Regions from separate parts of the Roseateles sp. PN1 genome, predicted to be linked through region 2. Evidence: predicted binding sites of a transcription regulator. Region 2 holds the regulator's gene; the other holds the start of a gene.

Evidence for each region. The regulator FNR, encoded in region 2, switches genes on or off when oxygen is low (the NO sensors DNR and NnrR bind a similar motif). The targets are predictions, from matches to a motif close to TTGATNNNNATCAA.
Region 1: the regulator FNR is predicted to act here: its motif matches at 2,039-2,052, upstream of AABB87_RS08575 (DUF2189 domain-containing protein).

The regions. Positions count from the first base shown of each region.
Region 1 covers NZ_JBCARA010000004.1:310,882-314,746, reverse strand. The annotation lists gene AABB87_RS08585 ([protein-PII] uridylyltransferase) at 1-866, shown strand, start outside; gene mnmH (tRNA 2-selenouridine(34) synthase MnmH) at 888-1,949, shown strand; gene AABB87_RS08575 (DUF2189 domain-containing protein) at 2,096-2,887, shown strand; gene AABB87_RS08570 (DUF2788 domain-containing protein) at 2,893-3,102, shown strand; gene AABB87_RS08565 (YitT family protein) at 3,110-3,739, shown strand; gene AABB87_RS08560 (alpha/beta hydrolase) at 3,762-3,865, opposite strand, start outside.
Region 2 covers NZ_JBCARA010000002.1:497,727-501,591, forward strand. The annotation lists gene AABB87_RS04825 (sulfite exporter TauE/SafE family protein) at 1-70, opposite strand, end outside; gene hemN (oxygen-independent coproporphyrinogen III oxidase) at 70-1,503, opposite strand; gene fnr (fumarate/nitrate reduction transcriptional regulator Fnr) at 1,727-2,461, shown strand; gene AABB87_RS04840 (hypothetical protein) at 2,588-2,935, opposite strand; gene AABB87_RS04845 (hypothetical protein) at 2,937-3,200, opposite strand; gene ccoG (cytochrome c oxidase accessory protein CcoG) at 3,253-3,865, opposite strand, start outside.

The DNA of each region.
Region 1 (3,865 bases), on a different contig from region 2:
TCCGCGGCACCAGCCCCAAAGTCTGGAATGCCTGGAAGGGCAAGCTGCTGGAAGACCTCTACCGGGTCACACTGCGCGCCCTGGGCGGCGCCAGGCCGAATGCCGATGCCGAAATCGAGGCCCGCAAGCATGAGGCCCGCAATGCCCTGGCCCTGCACAGCATGTTGCCCGGCACCGAAGCCCCGCTATGGGAGACGCTGGAGCTGAGCTACTTTGCCCGCCACGAGGCCAGCGAGCTGGCCTGGCATGCGCGCTCGCTCTGGCGCCATGTGGGCGCGGGCCAGGCCATCGTCAGCGCCCGCCCCTCACCGGTGGGAGAAGGCTTGCAGGTGTTGGTCTACTCGCCCGACCGGCCCGATCTATTCGCCCGGCTATGCGGTTACTTCGACGGCGCCGGCTTCAACATCCTCGACGCCAAGGTGCACACCACCCGCAATGGCTATGCGCTGGACACCTTCCAAGTCGCCAGCCCGGATCTGGACCTGCATCACCGCGATCTGGTCTCGCTGGTGGAAACCAAGCTGAGCCAGACCCTCAATGCGGCCGGACCTCTGCCGGAGCCGCGTCGCGGCCGCCTGTCGCGCCGGGTCAAGAGCTTCCCCTACACCCCACGCATTGCGCTGCGGCCGGATGAGCGTGGGCAGCGTTGGTTGCTGTCCATCAGCACCACCGACCGCGCCGGCTTGCTCTACGCCATTGCTCGTGTGCTGGCGCGTCACGGCATCAATTTGCAGCTGGCCAAGATTTCAACGCTGGGCGAGCGGGTCGAAGACACGTTTCTGGTCGACGGCCCCTCCCTGCAACTCAACCGCGCGCAGTTGCAGATCGAGAGCGAATTGCTCGACGCCATCGCCTTGCCCAAGTAAGCCAAAGACCAAATTGAAATCATGAGCCCACGCCCACAAGTCATCGACGCGGCGCAGGCCCTGGCCGCCCCACAGGCATTCGACGCCGTCATCGACGTGCGCAGCCCTTCCGAATTTGCCGAGGATCACTGGCCCGGCGCCCTCAACTGGCCGGTGCTGGGTGATGAGGAGCGCCGCATCGTCGGCACGCTCTACAAGGCCTCGCCCTTCGAGGCGCGCAAACTCGGCGCCGCCCTGGTGGCGCGCAATATCGCCAAGCATCTGGACACCCATGGCGCGGACTTGCAACGCAATTGGCGCCCGCTGGTCTACTGCTGGCGCGGCGGCCAGCGCTCCGGCGCCATGCATTGGTTCTTGGGGCAGATCGGCTTCAAGTCCCTGCAATTGGTGGGCGGCTACAAGGCCTACCGCGCGGAAGTGCGATCCGGCCTGGAGACCATGCCGCTGGGCCTGCAGCTGCGCGTTTTGTGCGGCCGCACCGGCACGGGCAAAACCCGTTTGCTGCACGCGCTGCAGGCCCAGGGTGGCCAGGTGCTGGATCTGGAAGGCCTGGCCATGCACCGTGGCTCGGTGCTGGGCGCACTGCCGGGCCAGCCCCAGCCCAGCCAGAAGCGCTTTGACTCCCTGCTGTGGCAAGCCCTCAAGTCCATGGACCTGAGCCGGCCCATCTTCGTGGAAAGCGAGAGCCGCAAGATCGGCCAGTTGCGCCTGCCCGAGCCGCTGCACGCCGCCATGCGCGCCAGCGCCACGATTTTCTGGGTCGAGATGCCTGACGAGGCCAGAGTGCAGCTGCTGCTGCAGGACTATGCCCATTTCATCCAGCAACCCGAGGCTTTCTGCGCGCTGATGGACTGCCTGGTGTCCCTGCGCGGCCGCCAAAAGGTGGAGCGCTGGCAAGCCCTGGCCCGCGAGGGCGACTTCGCCAGCGTCTTCGCCGAGCTGATGCGCGAGCATTACGACCCCGGCTACGAGCGTTCACTCAGCGGCCACTATCCCCAGTTGGCACAAGCCCAGCGCTTGCATCTGGCCGACGGCGAGAGCGCCAGCTTGAATGCAGCGGCGGCGCAATTGCTGCAGGGCTGAGGCGCGCAGCGTCCCGCCAAAACCCCAAGGGCGCCGAGGCAAGCGGCGGTCAATAATGCAGCGAAGAGTTTTTCCGATCCGGACCTGACTTGATGTTGCTCAAGCCGCTTTGGCGCGCTGCGCGGCATCATCCACGCTGACACATCATGCCCATGCTCGAAACCGAAAAAGCCCTGCAGCAATCACGCCAGTTTGGCGTCAAGCCCATTCCCCTATTGCGGCCGCTGGGCTGGCTGGCGCGGGGCTGGCAAGATCTGCTGCGCTGCCCGGGCGCTTCGCTCTTGCACGGCCTGGTGATGGCCCTGGTAGGTGGCCTGATCCTCTGGCTCGCCCGCGACCGCTTCTGGCTGCTGGCCGGCGCCTTCAGCGGCTTCTTGCTGGTGGCACCCATTCTGGCCACCGGCCTCTACGTGATCAGTCGTGATTTGGAAATGGGCCGCGAGCCCAGCCTAGCCCACGTCATCGAAGCCTGGCGCCCGCGCGATGGCCGCTTGGTCGTCTTCGGCGTGCTGCTGGCGTTTGCCGGCATTGGCTGGGTCACCACCTCCGCCGCCCTGATCACCGGTTTTGCCGAAGCCCCGATCAACACGCCAGATCAATTTTTGCGCCATGTGGTGCTGAATGAAGACTCCCATCTGTTCGAGGCCTGGCTGGGCCTGGGCGCCTTGCTGGCTGCGCCCATGTTTGCCTCCACCATGATTGCGGTGCCGCTGATGCTGGACAGCAAGGTCGGCGAAGTCAGCATCCTGGGCGCGGTATTCACCAGCTGGCGGGTGGTGATGGAATATCCGGCCCCCGTGGCCTTGTGGGCCGCCCTGATCATGCTGCTGACCCTGCTGGGCATGGCCTCGGCCATGTTGGGTTTGATCGTGGTCCTACCCTGGTTGGGCCATGCCAGCTGGCATGCCTACCGCGACCTGGTGAAGAAAGCGCAGTAGTTGCCATGTTTGGATACACCGAGCAACAAATCGCCCAGTTCGGGCTGACCTGGGGCGTCACCGCCTTCATGGTCTATATGATTTTCATCATCCTGCAGCTGGCTCGCGAGTCCAAGGCCGGGCGCTTCGGCACCTTTGTGCTCTTGCTGGCTCTGGGCTTTGGCATGGTCGGCTTCATTGCCAAAGGCATCGTCAAATGGTGGATGAACGGATGATCCAGGCATGAAGCCCATCGACAAACTGCGCGCGGCCAGCCGCAGTTTCAAGCACAGCAATTTCGAGGACGTGCAGGCCCTGATTACCGGCACCTTGTTCGTCGCCTTGGGCGTGGCCTTGTTCAAGCAAGTCGGCATGTTGACCGGCGGCACGGTGGGCATCGCCTTTCTGATCCACTATGCCTCGGGTCTGCCTTTTGGCGCCCTCTTCTTCACCATCAATCTGCCCTTCTACTGGCTGGCCTATCACCGCATGGGCCCGGCCTTCACCGTCAAAACGGTGCTGGCCGTGGGCCTGATGTCTGCGCTGAGTGAGGTCTTGCCGCTCTGGCTGCAGTTCAGCCTGCTCAATCCCATCTTCGCCGCCATCGCCGGCGGCCTGCTGATTGGCGCGGGCATGTTGATTCTGTTCCGCCACCGCGCCTCGCTGGGTGGCCTCAATGTGCTGGTGCTTTATCTGCAAGAGAAAAAGGGCTGGCCAGCCGGCTATGTGCAGGCCGCACTGGACGGGCTGATCTTGCTCAGCTCACTGGCCTTTGTGTCACCCAGCCGTGTGGCCCTGTCCTTGCTGGGCATGGCCGCCATCAACGCCGCCTTGGTGGTGAATCACAGGCCGGGCCGCTACACCGCCGTCTGAGCGGACAGCAAACGCCCGCCGCTTAAAGCAAGGGGCTGTACCAACGCAGATCCAACAGACGCCGGGCCAGCAAATGGCTTCGGCCGGCCGGGTCGGCCAGGTCGTGCAGGATGTCGAAGTGGTTGC
Region 2 (3,865 bases):
TGGCCAAGCAATGAGGAATGCCGGCCAAGCCCATCAACAGGGCCGAGCCGGCAAGGGCGACATCAAGCATCAGATGATTTTAGAGAACTTCGCGCGGCTGCGATCGGCTTGCAGGTAACGGTCAAACACCATGGCCACAGCGCGCACAAAGAACCAGCCCAGCGGCGTCACTTGAATGGCGTCGGCATCCACCGTCACCAAGCCCTGCTCCGCAAGTTCACGCATACGCTCCAGCTCGGGCTTGAAGTACTCGGCCACATCCACCAGGTGCGCCAAGGCGATGGACTCAAATTCCAGCCGCCCCTGGCACATCAAGGCCATGATGACGGCGCGGCGGACGATGTCGTCACGAGTCAAGGCCAAGCCGCGTTCGATGGGCAACTGACCCTGGCGCAGCATGTCGTAATAAGCCTCCAGCGTCTTGACGTTCTGGCTGTAATTGGCACCAACGCGGCCGATCGCCGACACACCCAAAGCAATCAGGTCACAGTCCGGCTGGGTGCTGTAGCCCTGGAAATTGCGATGCAGGCGGCCCTGGCGCTTGGCCACAGCCAAAGAGTCATTCGCCAAGGCGAAATGATCCATGCCAATATAGCTGTAGCCATGCGTCATGAAGCCTTCAATCGCGCCATGCAACATCGCCACCTTGGCGGCACCCGGCGGCAGTTGGGCTTCGTCGATACGGCGTTGCGGTTTGAAGCGCTGCGGCAAATGAGCGTAGCCGTAAAGCGCGATGCGATCCGGCTTCAAGGCACCCACTTGTTCGATGGTGCGCGCAAAAGACTCAGGCGTTTGCAGCGGCAGGCCGTAGATCAGATCAACATTGGTGGACTCAAAACCCAGCTCGCGCGCTGCCGTCATCAAGGCCTCGACGCTGGCAAAGCTCTGCTGGCGATGCACCGCCTTTTGAACATGCGGGTCAAAGTCTTGCACGCCGAAACTCAAGCGATTGAAACCCAGGCTGCGCAGATGCTTGAGGCGATCCACATTGACCGTGCGCGGATCCACCTCGATGGCCATCTCGGCACCAGCAACGATGCGGAAGCGTTCACGCAAGGCCTGCACCAGGCCCGTCAACTCTTCATCGCTGAAGAAGGTCGGCGAGCCGCCACCCAGATGCAGCTGAGACACCCCGGCGCCGCGCCCCAGATGCGCCAGCGTCAAGTCCATCTCGGTGATCAAAGCCTGCAGGTATTCAGCGGCTTTATCGTGATGCTTGGTAATGACCTTGTTGCAGGCACAGTAGTAGCACACCGATTCACAAAACGGAATGTGCACATAGATCGACAAGGGCGCAGCGCCGCCGATCTGCGAGCCTGTGGCCCGTTGCACCAAAGCCTGCGCGTAGTTTTCGGCGGTGAAGGCCTCAACAAAGCGATCCGCGGTCGGGTACGAGGTGTAGCGTGGCCCGGACACATCGAAGCGGCGCAACAGGTCTTCGTTGATGATGCTCACGGCGGAGTCTTTGCCTGACAGGACTTGGGGCTGGGTGATAGAAACCATGGCTCGCATATTGCCAAGCCCGCCACACAAGCGATTGACCGAGATCAAGTTTGGCCTCATTCTTTGCCCTAACAATCGCATGCATTGCGCATTGGGCTTGAGCTAAATCATGTTTGGCGAAGCCGATAGGCGGCGAGCAGACGTTCGATTCGCCGCCTTGCCCCGAACAGATGCCGGCAACGGCGCCTGCCCACTGCGATATGCGTCATCCATAATGCACTCCATGAACGTCACCGTACCTATCAAGATTGAACCGCTCAAGGTCGCCTGCTCCAGTTGCAATTTGCGCGAGCTTTGCCTACCCGTTGGCTTGTCGTCGGGTGACCTCGAGCAGTTAGACGAGTTGGTGGCCACGCGCCGCCAGGTGTCGCGCGGCGACACCTTGTTTCGCAGCGGCGACCCCTTTCAGTCGCTTTACGCGGTGCGCACCGGTTTTTTCAAGACCTGTGTCTCTTCAGAAGATGGCCGCGACCAGGTCACCGGCTTTCAAATGGCGGGCGAATTGCTAGGCTTGGATGGCATCAGCACCGACCGCCACAGCTGCGACGCCGTGGCGCTGGAAGACTCGCAGGTCTGCGTGATTCCCTTCGAACAGCTGGAAGAGCTGTCGCGTGAGTTCACCGATTTGCAGCGCCAGTTCCACAAGATCATGAGCCGCGAAATCGTGCGCGATCACGGCGTGATGCTCTTGCTGGGCAGCATGCGGGCGGAAGAGCGCCTGGCGGCTTTCTTGCTAAACCTGACCCAGCGCCTGCAGGCGCGCGGCTTCTCGGCCGCCGCTTTGGTGCTGCGCATGACGCGCGAGGAAATCGGCAGTTATCTGGGCCTGAAGCTGGAAACGGTCAGCCGGACCTTCTCGAAGTTCCAGGAAGAAGGCCTGCTGGAAGTGAAGCAGCGCCACTTGCGCATCCTCGACCAAGCCGGTCTGCAGAAGCTGGTCAATAACGGCACTTGCTGAACTGAGGCAGGCGGCGGGCGGCTGAGCCGCGCCAGCGGCACAATGAAAGAAGGGCTGAGTGGTACTCAGCCCTTCTTTTATTCATTCAGGCATTCAGCGCCGCCCGAGCGAGCGGCCTGCGGCAGCCTACTGCGGCCAACGCCGCGGGTGAATAGCCTGGGGTGCATCAGGCGTCTCCGGCAAGGTGGCCAGCATCAGGCTGATGCTAGAGGCCAAGCTGATGACACTCCAAAAAATCAGAAAGCTGAGCGTGTAGACGGCCTGCCGGGAGAGTTCCATGCGCTCGCCACCGAACCAGGTCAAATCGCTGGGGTCAACCACCGAAAACACCAAGCCCTCGGTCACCCCTGCCATCACAAAGGCCGGCCAGGCGATTGCCATCGCCCAGCGCGCCAATCTGGACGTAGGCGGCGGCAAATCCACCGCAAAGGTGGCGTCGTCCGACTCAACACGATTGCGGGGCTCGGTCTTCATTTCATTGCGCGCCGGTGGCAGCGTGGTTGCGGCCCTTCATGGCCGGCGCCAAGGAGGCTGGATCGGCTTCCTTGGACGCCTTGCCCACATAAGTAGTCTGCACCTTGGACTCATCCAGCACCGTCTCGGGGAAATGCAGGGCCAGGAACAGGGTCACAAAGCTGGCGATCACCACCACACCCGGGCCACCCCACACCAGCCACATGAACTTCTCACGCCACCAGGGGCTAGCGGAATCGGTCGTGCGTTTGTTTTCTTGACTCATTGCGTCAACTCCTGCTCTGCAAGGACTTCTTGTTCAAATGATTCGTTAGCGCTCAGCGCGGCACGACAAAGGTCGATTTTTCCTTGATCTCGATCTTGCCGCTGGCAACACCCGCCTTGTCAACCGCCTGCCCCATCAAGGCAAAAGAGATGGGATGCGCACCGACACCCGCTTGCGCCGCTGACTCAGGCGGAATTCGCACCGCCACCGACACCCAGCGCGCTTCGGCAGGCGCCAAGACCAAGCTCACTGGCTTGCCCAAGGCAATGCCTTCCATGCCCTTGACGCTGAGGCTGCACTGCTGCGCGCCCTCGGTCGCATTCATGATCTGCAGGCGGTAGAGGTTTTCGATATAGCCGTCTTCCACCAAGCGCGACAGCACGCCACGGTCACGCACCACATCCAGTTTGACGGGGCTGCGCAAGAACAAGAGGCTGGCCAGCAAAGCCGTACTCAGGGTCACCAGCACCACGCTGTAAATGATGACGCGCGGGCGGAACATGCGGCGCAACTTCTGCGCCGGGCTGAGGTGCTGGGCCAAGCCATTCTGGGTGTCGTAACGAACCAGCCCACGCGGGTAGTTCATCTTGTCCATCACCTGATCGCACACATCGATGCAGGCGGCGCAGCCGATGCACTCGTATTGCAAGCCCTTGCGAATATCA